Thalassospira sp. TSL5-1: one gene and its partner. The main gene of each other region encodes a partner of the protein of the gene in region 2 in a complex. Links are inferred from orthologs where the notes say so. Each region holds a gene or a part of one and is shown on either strand. Other genes may lie near its edges. The genes, in order: smc and LF95_RS07605.

Region 1 (8,970 bases), 1.4 Mb from region 2 along the record:
AGCTCCTGAGCTTCCTCACGCAGGCGCTGGGCTTCGTCAAGTTCATTGGAAATCTTGCTCGACCGCTTATCAAGTGCTGCCGAGATACCTTTCACAACCTTAAGGCCGCCAAAAACGACAACCAAAAGGAACGCAAAAGTTACCCAGGTTTCCGGATTGGTGAAGAAACTACCGTGTTCTGCTTCCAAGGTGTTTACTCCCCAATGACTGCCGAAACTGCGCTTTCTGCAGTTTTGGTCTGGACCTTGACGCCGATCAGTTTTGCAGTTGCTTCGCGGGCAATATCAGCCGCGGCCTCAGACACGCCACCCAGGGCGGCAGTCTTGGCATCTGCAATCCGTTTTTCGGCTGCGGATGTCTTTTCAGACATTTTCCTGGCCAGTGCCTCGGTTTCAGCGGCCTGCTGTGCGGCTGCCTTTTCCGATGCTTCGCGAATGTCGGCATGGGCGGCATCCCGGGCTTCGGCCAGGGCTGCTTCATACCGTGCGATGGCGGCATCGGTTTCGTCTTTCAACGCCCGTGCCTTGCCAAGGTTGTCTTCGATAGTCTTGTGACGACGTTCCAGAACGTCACCAACTTTCGGCAGTGCGATTTTCGACATCAGGATATACAGGATGACGAAAACAACAAACAGCCAGAAAATCTGGGACGGGAACGACGAAATATCAAACTGCGGCATAGCCTACTCCCGAATTCAACGACGCCGGCGAGAGAACGAACCCTCGCCGGGCCGAGTATTCGCGCAAAAGGCGCCGATTAGCCGAACAGAACGATCAGCGCAACGACGAGTGCGAACAGTGCAATAGCTTCGGTAACGGCAAAGCCGATCCAGCCATAAAGTTCAACGTCAGCTTTGGCAGCCGGGTTACGGCCAACGGTCGCAATCAGGCTCGACCAAATGTTACCCACCCCGATACCGGCACCAATCATACCAATAGCAGCCAGGCCAGCACCGATCATTTTCGCAGCATCGAGTTCCATAACTTCACCCTTTCGAATTTCTTAAAGGCAATAAGAAAAGATCACACCAGTCCACAGCACATCAGTGCATGTGAATTGCATCATGGAGATAGATGCAGGTGAGAATTGTGTAAACATAGGCCTGAAGCGCAGCAATGCCGAACTCCAGAACGGTAATCCCCGTCAGCATCGCGAAGGGAAGCACGCCGAAAATGCCGATAAGTCCGACGAACCCGCCAATCACTTTCAGCATGATGTGGCCGACAGTCATATTAGCGAAAAGTCGGATTGCCAGGCTGAACGGACGAGAGAAATAGGAAATGATCTCAATCGGGATCAAAATGATCGCGGTTGCTATCGGGGCACCTTCCGGGAAGAACATACGCAGATAATGCGTTCCGTGGCGCGCAAAACCGATAATCGTCACACCGATAAAAATCACCAGAGCCATCGCGAAGGTCACGATAATGTGGCTCGTAAAGGCAAAGCCGTGCGGGATCATCCCCAAAAGGTTCCCGAACAGCACAAACATGAAAAGCGTGAAAACGAACGGGAAATACTTGCGCCCGGCGGTTCCCACATTATCTTTGAGCATGTTGGCGACGAATTCATACATCACCTCGGCTGCACCCTGCCAACGACCTGGCACCAGTGCGCCACGACGCATGCTAAGCGTCATGAACGCCGTTACGAGAACGGCTGCGATCACCATCCAAAGGGCGGAATTGGTGAAGGAAATATCAAAGCCACCTGCCGAGATTTCAGCCAACGGCTTGATTTCAAACTGCTCTAGCGGTCCAGCCACCGTAATCCTCGCTCAATCTTGTCAGGCCAAGGATTATTCCTTGTCCCCCTGCTTGGGCTTCCCCATCGCGCGCCCAAGTCCAATGGCACTATCATACCCTTTGGCTGCGCGATAGGCGTTAAGACCCCCGGCACCTGCCCCAAGAATGACAAAAAGGACAAGTAACAAAGGCATCGTATTAAAAAACCGGTCCAGTCCCCAACCAATCAGCAATCCGACCACAATCGAAGCGATCATTTCCGCCGATATGCGCATGCCTAATGCCATGCCTGCCGATGAACTTTTCCGGCCACCCGAAACCGGGCCATGCTTTTCTTCACGCCGTCCAGCCACGGCCGTCAATTTGCGATCCAGTTCGGCCAAAGAAGCGCGATCTTTATCTTCGCTCACTGTGACAAACCCCGCTGTGACAGCCTTGCCTGCAACACAAGGAAAGGCGCGGGCAACATACTTAGCCCCCCATAGGCTGTCAAGCCGTAAAACCCGGATGCCGCCAGCATTGAAAACCCCATTTAACAAATTGAAAAATAATAACTTTTGGCGAAAAAACAGCCTAAAACAGGGTCAGGTGTGTTCGGGATCACTCCCTTCACGCCCAGTCCGAAAACACGGCAGAACCCCTTGCAACCGGCGGTTTTCCTGGGTTTCGCCGCATCAAACGGCTCTTCAGGTTCTGGATTTGCCCTAAGAGGTCAAATCCAGTTCATGCTGTTCTTTTTGCGAATAAACTTCCGCCTGGCGCAAATCAACCGACACCAGAGAGGACACCCCCCGCTCTGCCATCGTCACACCAAACAGGCGATTCATCCGCGCCATCGTCATACGATGGTGAGTAATAACCATGAACCGGGTATTGGCATGGCGACCAATGGCCTCAAGCAAACGGCAGAAGCGGTCCACGTTGGCATCGTCAAGCGGGGCATCCACTTCGTCAAGCACGCAAATCGGGGCAGGGTTGGTCATAAAGACGGCAAATAACAGCGCCATTGCGGTCAGGGCCTGCTCCCCACCCGACAAAAGTGACAGATGCTGCAACTTTTTACCCGGCGGTGATGCCATGATTTCCAGCCCGGCATTCAGTGGATCATCCGCATCCGTCAACATCAAATGGGCATGTCCGCCGCCAAACAGGCGCACAAACAGCTGCTGGAAGTGTTTATCGACCTCCTCAAACGCCTTATTCAGGCGCTGACGGGCTTCGCGGTTGAGTTGGCTGATACCGTTGCGCAATTTGTCAATCGCGGCCAGCAGGTCGTCACGCTCGGTTACAAGCGTGTTTTTCTGTTCTTCCATTTCCGCAAGCTCGACCTCGGCGCGCAGGTTCACCGCCCCCAGATTTTCACGTTCGCGGGTTTGTCTGCCCAAACGGGCTTCAATATCGCCTTCCGATGGCAGGGCTTCGCCTTGATCCAGCAGTGCCAGTTCTGGCAATTGGTCCGGGGTTGCATTAACCCGTTCACGGATACGCTCGATCAGGTCCTTACGGTGCTGTTCAGCCTGTTCCAGCAGTGCCTCACAGCGCACGCGCCCTTCGCGGGCCTCGGCCAGTTTCTGTTCGGCATCCTTCAGGGCCTGGTCGGCATCGCGCTGGGCGGTTTCGGCACTAACCAGCCGGTCCGCGCTATCTTTGCGTTCCTGCTCGGCCAAACCAACACGGTCGGTCAAAATGGCGCGGCGTTCTTCAATCTCATCGGGCCGCAGTTCAAGCTCTTCGAGCTCCATTTGCGCCTCTTCCTGGCGTTCGCGCAGCTGGGCAACACGGTCCCCGGCACCTGATGCACGTTCATTCCAGGTGGCAATTTCGTTTTCAACAAATTCCAGCCGTTTGCGCCGCCCGGACATATCGCGCTGCATGCGTTCAAGCTGGCTGCGCGCTTCCATCTGATCAGCCCGCGCATCAGAAAGATCGGCGCGCTTTTCATTCAGCTCCGCCTTGATCTCGATAAGCCCGTCGCTGCTTTCCTGCGGGGTGGCGGCAAGCTCTTCCTGCTCGGCAATCAGTTCATCCAAATCCTGCCGGGTGCGGTTCACCACGTCCTCGGCAGCTTGCAGGCGGCTTTCAATGGCGCTGGCATCGCGTTTGATATTGGCAATTTCCTCGCGCGCCCTTGATAGTTGGCCGTCGGCCTCGCGTGCGGCCCGGTGGGCTTCCTGTTCGCCAGCGCGGGCCTCGGCGATTTCGTCATTCAGGCGTTCCAGCGTTTCACGCGCCAGTTCGGCCCGTTCGATGCTTTCTTCAACCAGGCCCTCAATTTCGTCGCGCTCGCTGCGTAATTCATCAAGGCGGTTGCGCTGGCGCAAGCGCACGGCAGCAGGCAATTCCGCCCCGGCCAAAATGCGATACCCATCCCAGCGCCACAACGACCCATCCTTTGAAACCAGCCGCTGACCGGTTTTAAGGTCCTTGCACAACCAGTTCCCCGTGGAGTCGTCTTCAACAACACCAATTTGCCAAAGGCGACGGTTAAGCAAGGCCGGTGCCTGGACAAACTTTGCCAGCGCCTGGACATTTTCTGGCAAGGCCGGATCATCAGGCAATGGGTCTACACCGGCCCAATGGGTCGGGGCTTCGGGCGCGTCAGACGCATCAAGGTCTTCGCCAAGGGCCGCAGCCACCGCCAGTTCCAAACCGGGCTGAACCGTAATCTGTTCAATAATCGGGGAATATTGCCCATCGCTACTGCCTTTCACCAGCCCTTCGAGGGCTTCGATCTCGGCGCTCAGGCGGGCCAGGCGCGATTCGACATCGCGCTGGGCATCACGCGCCTGATTTTCGGCAATTTTGGCGGCATCTTCACGGTCATGCAATTCGGCAACGCGCATTTCGGCGTCTTCAATCGCCATTTTGCGCTGTTCAACCGTTTCTTCGCATTCCTCAAGCGCCATTTCGGCATCTTCAAGGGCATCGCTAAAATCGGCTTCAACTCGAATATCATCCAGCTTGGCAACGGCCTCGTCATAACGGTCCGTCAGACGAATACGGCGTGCGCCCAGTTCGGATAAACGCTGCTGAACGGATTTTAGCCGGGCTTCCTCAGCCGCAGCCCGGCTGGTCAATTCATCAACCAGGCCTTCCAGTTCTTCAACCCGCTGGGCTTTTTCGACCACCCGTTCACGGGCATCGTCCAGTTCATCATCTTCGCCGCCCTGGGCATCGCGCAAATCCTGGCGTTCGCGTTTCAGCTTTTCCAGCGCCCCTTGTGCGTCATTGGCCAGTTCGGCTTCACGGGCAAGGTCGGCATCTATTTGCTGAATACGGGCGCGCAACTGCGCCATTTGCGTATCTATCTGCTGCTTTTCTTTATCCAGCCCTTCACGTTCAATCACAAGGCGCTGCAGGGCGGCACTGGCTTCGGCTTCCTGTTTGCGCAAATCGGGCAGGCTGGCGGCAATATGCGCCTGTTCGGTGGTGGCCCGGGTCACTTCACCGGTCAAATCGCGCACCGCCGATTCCCCCGCCACCAGCAATTCCCGGGCATCCTGCTGGCGCTTGGCGGCTTCCTGCCAGCGAATATGAAACAGCAGGGCTTCAGTCTGGCGAATACTTTCGCTTAACTTGCGATAGCGCTGGGCCTGGCGAGCCTGTTTTTGCAGTGATGCAATCTGGCTATCTAACGTGACGAGAACATCTTCGAGACGTTCCAGATTTTGCTCAGCGTTTTTCAGGCGTAATTCGGCCTCGTGGCGGCGCGAATGCAGCCCGGTAATCCCGGCGGCTTCTTCCAGCACCAAACGACGCTGAGAAGGTTTTGCCCCGATCAGCGCACCAATTTTACCCTGCGACACCATCGCGTTGGACCGCGCACCGGTTGCGGCATCGGCAAACAGCAATTGCACGTCACGCGCACGGACATCCTTGCCATTCACCTTGTAATTGGAGCCCCCGCCGCGTTCGATACGGCGGACAACTTCCAGTTCCTCGTGTTCGTTAAACATCGCCGGGGCGCGATGTTCGCTGTTATCAAGCACCACGGCAACTTCGGCAACATTGCGGGCCGGGCGCGTGGATGTGCCGCCAAAAATCACGTCGGACATGTCCGACCCGCGCATCTGCTTGGCCGATGTTTCGCCCATCACCCAGCGCAACGCTTCAACCAGATTGGATTTGCCACAGCCATTCGGACCGACAACACCTGTCAGCCCGTCTTCGACCAGCAATTCGGTTGAATCGACGAAGGATTTAAATCCCGTCAGGCGCAGCGACTTGAATTGGACCAATCAGTTCCCCTGGCCGATAAAGGCCCGTGTTTTTACCGGCGCATTCCTTAACGCGCCGGTAAAGCAAGTTTCAATCAATTATTTGGTCAGGTCATTGACCTTGTCGGTGAAAAATTCCAGATCTTTCTCACCGGCATAGGTTTTGCCATCAATCAGGAAAGTCGGCGTTGAATTAACGTTATATTTCTGTTCGGCTTCCATACGCGATCCGACGATCCCGTTGATCAGCTGTTCATCGGCCAGGCAGGCATCAACCGCATCGCCATCCATACCGGCAAAACGCACCGTCTGTTTGATACCTTCAATCGGGTCTTTGCTGCGCGCCCATTCCATCTGTGATTTGAACAGCAATTCCAGCACGCCAAAATAACGGTCATCCCCCGCGCACTGAGCCACGGCTGATGCCCGCAGGGCAACTCCATCAAGCGGGTAATCACGGTAAATCCACTTCACCTTGCCGGTATCGATCAGGTCTTTTTTGACCTCGGGAAATACCTCGTTGGCAAAACGTGCACAGTGCGGGCAGGTAAAGGATGCGTATTCGACAATCGTCACCGGTGCATTTTCGGCACCCATAACATGTTCTTTATATTCCAGGGCCTGCGCCCCCTGTGCGGTCAACGCCGCCAGGGAAACACCCACCACCGCGACAAGGTATTTGAACGGCTTAAGCAAGGAAACCTCCGTTATAACAAACTTTTGCGATTACAAGCCGGTTGCGCCTGCCAAGTCAACATCGCCCCGCAACAGTCGTTAAACCAACGAGTCGCAAATATCACCCGGAAATCGGGCAAATCCATGTTGATCTTTTGCCGCAAACTGATTCGACAAAAACAGCCACCACCAGCCGATCGCAAACACATCATTGCCGGATCAATTCAACCAGGACGACATAAAGTCATTTTCCGCCCTGGCCTTTTCCGGCACCACTGATATGACGACCCAAACGCAATAGCACTTCCCGCAGGGCCGGGTCTTCGATTTCATTGATCACTTTTTCGCTATCCTGGCTAATGGGGCCTTCCGGCACATGTTCCGGGCGGTGCACGCGCTTTTCCGGTCGCGAGATTTCGCCCTGCATCATTTTGATGCGTTCTACCGCCCGATAGCCAAAATAGGTATTCACCCGATCAATGATTTGCGGCATGCGGTGTTGCAATTCCAGCGCCATTGGCCCGGAAACCCGCACCATAAGCGTCCCCCCGCCGCCATTTTCGCCGCGTGGCGGGGTAAAGCGAACCGGAATGGTACAGTTTTCAAGCGCCGGGCCAACGATTTCGCCCCAGCGCAGCAGAATTTCAGCCTGAAAAAAACCGCGCTTGCGCACCAGCGGCCGGGTTAAACTCGACACCAGGGGCGCAACGTTGCGCAAACCGTTGTAACGGTCACGATCACCAGCCATTGGCGTAATGCGCTGACGCTTGCGCGCCGCATTTTTTGCCGCAATACGCACATTATCCTGATCCGTCCCGGAAGCCCGGGACGTATCACCGGCATTCCTGCTTTTGCTCATGGGAAAATCTTTTCTCTTGCTCACGGCGGCGTCTTCCGTAGGGTCGCTGCAAACTTGTCACCAATTTCGCCGATTTTTTCAATTGGCATAACATATCACGGAACCGCCGTGCATTTCACTGATCAAGAAATCAATACACTTCGTCAGACCATGCTGGAATGGTATGACCGCCATCACCGAACCCTGCCCTGGCGTTCGGAACCGGGCGATCATCCCAATCCCTATCATGTGTGGCTGTCTGAAATCATGTTACAGCAAACAACCGTGATTACGGTTGGGCCCTATTTTGCGGCCTTTCTGAACCGCTGGCCCACCGTGACCGACCTTGCCAATGCCGATCTGGACGAGGTTTTGCACGCATGGCAGGGGCTGGGATATTACGCAAGGGCGCGCAATTTGCATAAATGCGCCAAGGTTGTTGCCGACGAACATAATGGCCAATTCCCCGATACCGAAGAAGGCCTGTTAAAGCTACCCGGCATTGGCCCTTACACAGCAGCAGCGGTTTCCGCCATTGCCTTTAACCGGCCCGCAAGCCCGGTGGACGGCAATATTGAACGGGTCATTTCGCGCCTGTTTGCCCTGGAAACGCCCCTGCCCGACGTCAAACCGGAAATCAAGGAAAAATCCGCCGCCCTGACCCCGCCCGACCGCCCCGGCGATTACGCCCAGGCCTTAATGGATTTGGGGGCCACCATTTGCACACCGCGCAACCCGGCCTGCGGCATTTGCCCCTGGCAGGCCTTTTGTGACGGGCGCAAAACCGGCATCGCCCCTGAGCTACCGCGCAAACGCAAAAAGGCAGCCAAGCCCACCCGTGTGGGCTATGCCTTTTGGGTCCAGCGTGACGATGGCACAATCCTGATCCGTCGCCGCCCGGAAAGCGGGCTTTTGGGCGGGTTATATGAAATTCCCGGCAGCGAATGGCGCGCGATAGATACGCCCGATCAAATCATGCGTGAGCAAGCCCCCTTTATGGCTGACTGGCGCGAGCTATCCGGCACGGTCGGGCATACCTTTACCCATTTTCATCTCGATGTGACCATTTTGGCAACAAGGGTGGAAAATGATTGTGATGCCGGCCCCGATGGCGTCTGGACCACGATCGACGGGCTGGCCGATTACGCCCTGCCGACGGTTATGAAAAAAATCGTCCGCCATGCGTTAAAGCATCTTTGAAGACCCCAAACACAAAGGCCCGCGCCATTTCAACTGGCGCGGGCCTTTGTGATGAAACATCATCAAAATCAGGCGGTAATATCCACAATCTGGCCCCGACCGCTGCTTTCCAGCGGTTTGGCTTGTTCGCGTTCAACTTCAGCCGCCTGTTGAACGCGCTGCGAAGCAGGGGTTTGCAAATCATTGCCGCCGGTTTCGGCGATCGGTGCAACAGCTTGCTGGACCTGCATGGGATTGGGCGCATAAGCCGCACCGTAACCACCAATCTGCATTGTCATCTCCGATCCGCTAAACT
Region 2 (5,139 bases):
CTGAATGGCCAGGCCCGTCTGGCTACCTGTTGATTCAAAGCTGAGGAAGAACTTCCAGGCCAGCGGCATAATGAAATAATAAACCATCGCCCCGCCCAGAAAAAACAGGATGGGGGTGGCAAACAGAAACGGATAAAATGCCTTGCGTTCGTTTTTATAAAGCCCTGGTGCGACAAACGCCCATATCTGGCCCAACACAACCGGCGTCGAGATGAAACAGGCCGCAAAAAACGAAACCTTGACGTAAGTGAAAAAAACTTCCGTCAAGGCGGTATAAATCATCCGTCGGTCACTGCCCGGTCCCATCGCCTGAGCCAGGGGACGCACCAGAAAACCATATATATCTTCGACGAAATAATAGCAGATGCCAAACGTCACAAAGAGTGCCAGCACCGACCAGGTCAGGCGATTCCGCAACTCTATCAGATGCTCCATGATCGGCATCTGCGGGTCTTGAAGCTGCATATTCACGCCTATTTCTCCGGCTGGGTCCGGACGGTTGCCGGTTCAGGTTGATCTTTGGGTTTATCTTGCGCGCCATCTCCGGCTTCTGTCGCGGGCTGTGCCGCCGCATCTGACGACGGCTTTTCCGGTGTCGCCGTTTTATCAGAATCAGATTTTGCCGGGATTTTCGCATCCGCCGGAACCGACGGAGTATCTGCCTTTTTTTCAGCAGATGAAGCGGACTTGCTGTCAGCACCACCAATCTGCTTTTCCAGAAATTCGGTGGCACTGGTATTAACGCTACTGGCCTGCTTGCGCAGTTCGTCAAGCTCGGCCTCTCGGATCAAGCTGTCGATACCACCCTGGAATTCGCGCGCCATACCGCGCACTTTTTTCCAGTAATGAGCCATTTTATAGAGAACATGGGGCAGATCCTTGGGGCCGACGACAAAAAGCGCGACGACGGCCACAAGTGCCATTTCGGTCCAACCGATATCAAACATGAAAAGCGCCTATTAGAGCAAGGCCAGTCAGACAGACGGGATCAGGACTTAACCGAGTCCTGGTCTTTGCTTTCGTTAGAAACGGAAGCGGAGCTATTATTGCTGATTTTGCCGGATTCATCATCGTCTTTTTCGTTGATACCGGCTTTAAAGCTACGAATACCCTTGCCCATATCTCCCATGACACGCGGCAGCTTGCCCGCACCAAAAATAATCAGAACGATGGCCAGGATCAGAACAATTTGCCAGACGCCGATACTCATAACCTTATTACTCCCAATACGGTACTCTCCCCTTAAACGGGGTAAGGGATAATGGCAGAAAGCCTGTGACCGCGCAACGCGGTGTTTGTCAATTTAACGCTTCTGCCACCTTTCTAGTCTCTAGGAAACACGAAGGTCATCTCGGGATCAAGCGTTATAGAGACCACTCCGCCTTTATCAACCACCTGCGGACGCGGGACACGGGCATGAACATGGGGCCCGTTCTGAATGGAAAGGTGCATCAAACTGACACCGCCCAGCGAACGCACGGCGTCAATATTGGCAAGCACATCCCCATCGCGGCCATGTGATCCAATGCGCAGTCCTTCAGGGCGGATCAGTACGTCAACTGCAGTTCCACTGGGCATATTTTCAACAACCACATCCCCCAACGGGGTCGATGCAACAGTCCCCTCCACCCGTGATGGAAAAACATTTACCTCCCCAAAGAATGATGCGACGAAATGGTTTTCGGGATGAAAATAAAGATCCTCGGGTGTGCCATCCTGCATCACCTGCCCTTCATTCATCACAATAATGCGATCACCCATATACATGGCCTCTTCCGGGTCATGTGTGACCATTACAGTGGCAATACCGGCATTTTTCAAAACATGCAGCGTCGTGTCGCGTAGCTCCGCCCGGCGCGCAACATCCAGCCCGGAAAAGGGCTCGTCCAGCAACATCACGCGGGGCACCGGAGCCAAAGCACGGGCCAGCGCAATACGCTGCTGCTGCCCGCCAGACAATTGATGAGGAAAGGCGTTAACGTAATCCGCCATACCGACCCGCTCCAGCGCGTTGATAACGGCCTGCTGGCGTTGCGCATTTCCCATATGGCGCAAGCCGAAGCCGATATTTCCCGCTACATCAAGATGCGGAAACAGCGCATAATCCTGAAAAACCAGCCCGACGCCCCGCTTTTCGGGTTCCAGATATTGGCCGGCGGACGCCACAACCTCGTCATGGATTAAAACCGTGCCGGTCTGCAACCGCTCCAGCCCCGCTGCAATGCGCAGGGCCGTGGTTTTACCGCAACCTGATGGCCCCAGCAGGCATACCAGTTCCCCCGGTTCAACATCAAAATTGATGTCGCGCAGGACCCGGCTGCTGCCAAATTCGTGACTGACATTTCTAAGGCTCAGGCCAACCGGCATTATACACCCTTTTGCGATTCTATCGGACAGCGCATCACGGCCTAATACAGTAATGCGAATGAAATTCAATTACGGCTTCAGGTTTAACGGCATGATCCGTGGCATGCAATAGTTTGCCGAGCAGACCATAATGACACACTGTCAGGACTCCAGATCATCACCGGGCAAAGAATCCGCATAAATCTCGGCATCCAGCTCGGCCAGGTTCCGGCTGGTAAGCGCCTCTTCCACGGCGGATTCCGTGCTCGCCGGGTCATCCTCGGGCTCGGGAAGCAGGCTGTCTTCGCCCGAACTGGCCCCGTAACGGCCCATGCCAGGCCGGCTATCGAGCAAACCAGCGGCCTTGAGATCCGAGAGCCCTGGCAGGTCATCACGATTTTGCAAGCCAAAATGATCGAGGAATTCATCCGTCGTAGCCCATAAAACCGGGCGCCCCGGGACACGCTTGCGCCCACGCGGACGAATCCATTTTGCTTCAAGCAAAATATCAAGTGTCCCCTTGGACAGGGCAACACCACGAATTTCTTCGATTTCCGAACGGGTTACGGGTTCATGATAGGCAATGATCGCCAGTGTCTCCAGCGTCGCGCGCGTCATCTTTTTGGACTTTTCGACCTCAACATGAAGGTCCCCGGCAAGATCAAGGGCGGTCCGAAAGGCCCATTTCTCGCCAACATGCACCAGATTGATCCCACGTTCAGCATAGGTTTCCTGTAATTCCGCCAGAATCTCGCCAATGTTGGCATCCTCAGGCAATCGCGCGGCAAGCAGCTTTTCGCTCAGGGGCTCGCTTGAGGCAAACAACACAGCTTCGATGATGCGCAAATGCTGCAAATCAATGGCAGGTTTCTGGTTCATGCCATCCATTTCAAGCTGTTGGGTGCTATCCGCGCTCATCATCGTCCCCGTTGCGTTCAATTACGTCGTCTTCGTCCCAATCCCCGGATGGATCATCATCGATCACATCTTCCGGCAGCCCGCCCTGCCCGTCCGTTAACGTATTCTCGTCGTCAGCACTGTCACCCTCATACCGGCCCCCGTCGGCATCCCGCCTTTTTTGCGGTGATCGCAGCATGATTGGCCCAAAAACCTTCTCCTGCGAAATCTCAAGTTCGCCATCGCGGCACATTTCAAGGCTGGCAACAAAATGGGCCGCAAGGGCCGAACGTGCTTTTAAAGGCGTTCCCAGGCCGCGTGGCATAAATTGCAGCAACAATGTCCATTGCGGTACAATCCGCCGTCCAAACAGGTCACGCAGGCGGCGAATGGCATCATCCATCGCATAAAGGTCAAATGCCTCGATTTCGAGGGTTTTGGCCTCGGCGGTCAGCATGATCTGGGCATAGGCTTTCAAAAGGTCATAAAGCGACGCATCGTAAACCGATGATGTCGTAATCTTCATTTCCTCGGGCGCGCCACGGGCAAAAAAATCACGGCCCAGATTGGGGCCTTCCAATAGCTTTGCCCCGGCGGCTTTCATCGCTTCGAGACGGCGCAACTGAAAGGCCAAAAGTTCGGCCATTTCTTCAGCACTCAGTTCTTCCTCGTCGTCATCCTGTTTGGGCAACAGCAAACGGGATTTCAGATAGGCCAGCCATGCCGCCATGACCAGATAATCCGCCGCCAGTTCAAGGCGCATTTCCTGGGCGCGGCTGATAAATTGTAAAAACTGTTCGGCCAGATCAAGGATCGATATACGAATAATATCAACCTTCTGATCTCGGGCCAGTTCCAGCAGAACGTCGATCGGCCCTTCAAAACCGTCCAGATCCAGCACAAGACGATCCGCCAGACTGCCCCCGTCAACGGGGGCAACATCAAAAGCTTCGTCACTGATATTTGCTTCTGGTGAAACGGGTTCGGCCATTCAACTCTCGTGTAACGGCAATAAAATGGATCGCATGATCAGGTAATGATATTGGCCAGAAAATTGATCAACGCCGAAGCCGGTTCGATGACAAGCCACTGAAAAATCGGCAAATCAATACCAAATTGGGCGGTGGCATAAGGCAACAGAAATACCAGCGCAATCAGAAGAACCATGCCTGCTTTTTCCATCCGCATCAAGACACGGGCCATCGGGGCGGGTGAAATGGCAGTTAACACGCGCCCGCCATCCAAAGGCGGAATGGGCAACATGTTGAAAACGGCCAAGACGCAATTGAGTGCCACCGAATTTTGCAACGTGCGGCCTAGCCAGTCATTCACAACCGGCGAAAACGACGGCAGCCAGGCCAACAGCATGATCGAAATAATCGCCAAAACGATATTGATTGCCGGTCCGGCAATGGCCACACCAATAATGCCCAGGCGTTGCGGGCTCAGTCGATGAAAGGCCACCGGAACAGGCTTGGCATAACCAAACAGAAACGGCGCACCTGTCAAAAGCAAAAGACCGGGAATAACAATTGTTCCCACCGGGTCAATATGGCGGATCGGATTAAGGCTCAGACGCCCGGCACGCTGGGCTGTGTCGTCACCAAACGCCTTGGCAGCAAAACCATGCGCAGCCTCGTGAAATGTCACAGCAAACAACACCGGCAAAACCCAAGTGGTTGCCGAAACAATCATTTCAAAGACGTGGTTCAAGCACCTTCTCCTTGTGCCGGGGCCCAGACAGGGGCAAGCAACTGAGCAAGACGCGCATTCCAGTCCGCCAATACCGGGCGGGCGGGCACGTCCCCTTTCAGTGAAGATATACGGTTGGTCACAGCCAATGCACGTTCCAGAGCCACACCATCAAGTGCGGGCGACATGGAAACAATCTGTTCC

What was found.
Region 1: the proteins of LF95_RS07605 (region 2) and smc are in contact, whole or in part, in a crystal structure (PDB 3ZGX), measured with the Bacillus subtilis proteins. The link is inferred for Thalassospira sp. TSL5-1 from one-to-one orthologs.

What each region holds. Positions count from the first base shown.
Region 1 is NZ_KV880637.1:219,897-228,866, reverse strand. What follows is about bases 2,250-6,307. They hold smc (chromosome segregation protein SMC), read right to left. Parts: upstream 5,984-6,307; coding sequence 2,450-5,983; downstream 2,250-2,449. Other genes in these bases: LF95_RS01060 (DsbA family protein), read right to left, coding at 6,062-6,307. In the rest of the region: LF95_RS01090 (F0F1 ATP synthase subunit B family protein), read right to left, coding at 1-188; LF95_RS01085 (F0F1 ATP synthase subunit B family protein), read right to left, coding at 194-679; LF95_RS01080 (ATP synthase subunit C family protein), read right to left, coding at 757-981; LF95_RS01075 (F0F1 ATP synthase subunit A), read right to left, coding at 1,043-1,765; LF95_RS23490 (AtpZ/AtpI family protein), read right to left, coding at 1,799-2,155; more of LF95_RS01060, read right to left, coding at 6,308-6,658; LF95_RS01055 (DUF721 domain-containing protein), read right to left, coding at 6,882-7,496; mutY (A/G-specific adenine glycosylase), read left to right, coding at 7,605-8,675; LF95_RS01045 (hypothetical protein), read right to left, coding at 8,744-8,953. UniProt on the Bacillus subtilis protein: Required for chromosome condensation and partitioning.
Region 2 is NZ_KV880637.1:1,619,127-1,624,265, reverse strand. What follows is about bases 2,243-5,139. They hold LF95_RS07605 (segregation and condensation protein A), read right to left. Parts: upstream 4,235-5,139; coding sequence 3,251-4,234; downstream 2,243-3,250. Other genes in these bases: nagZ (beta-N-acetylhexosaminidase), read right to left, coding at 4,953-5,139; LF95_RS07600 (site-2 protease family protein), read right to left, coding at 4,273-4,956; scpB (SMC-Scp complex subunit ScpB), read right to left, coding at 2,509-3,264; LF95_RS07615 (ABC transporter ATP-binding protein), read right to left, coding at 2,243-2,367. In the rest of the region: twin-arginine translocase subunit TatC, read right to left, coding at 1-465; Sec-independent protein translocase protein TatB, read right to left, coding at 474-947; LF95_RS07620 (Sec-independent protein translocase subunit TatA/TatB), read right to left, coding at 989-1,210; more of LF95_RS07615, read right to left, coding at 1,324-2,242. UniProt on the Bacillus subtilis protein: Participates in chromosomal partition during cell division. May act via the formation of a condensin-like complex containing Smc and ScpB that pull DNA away from mid-cell into both cell halves.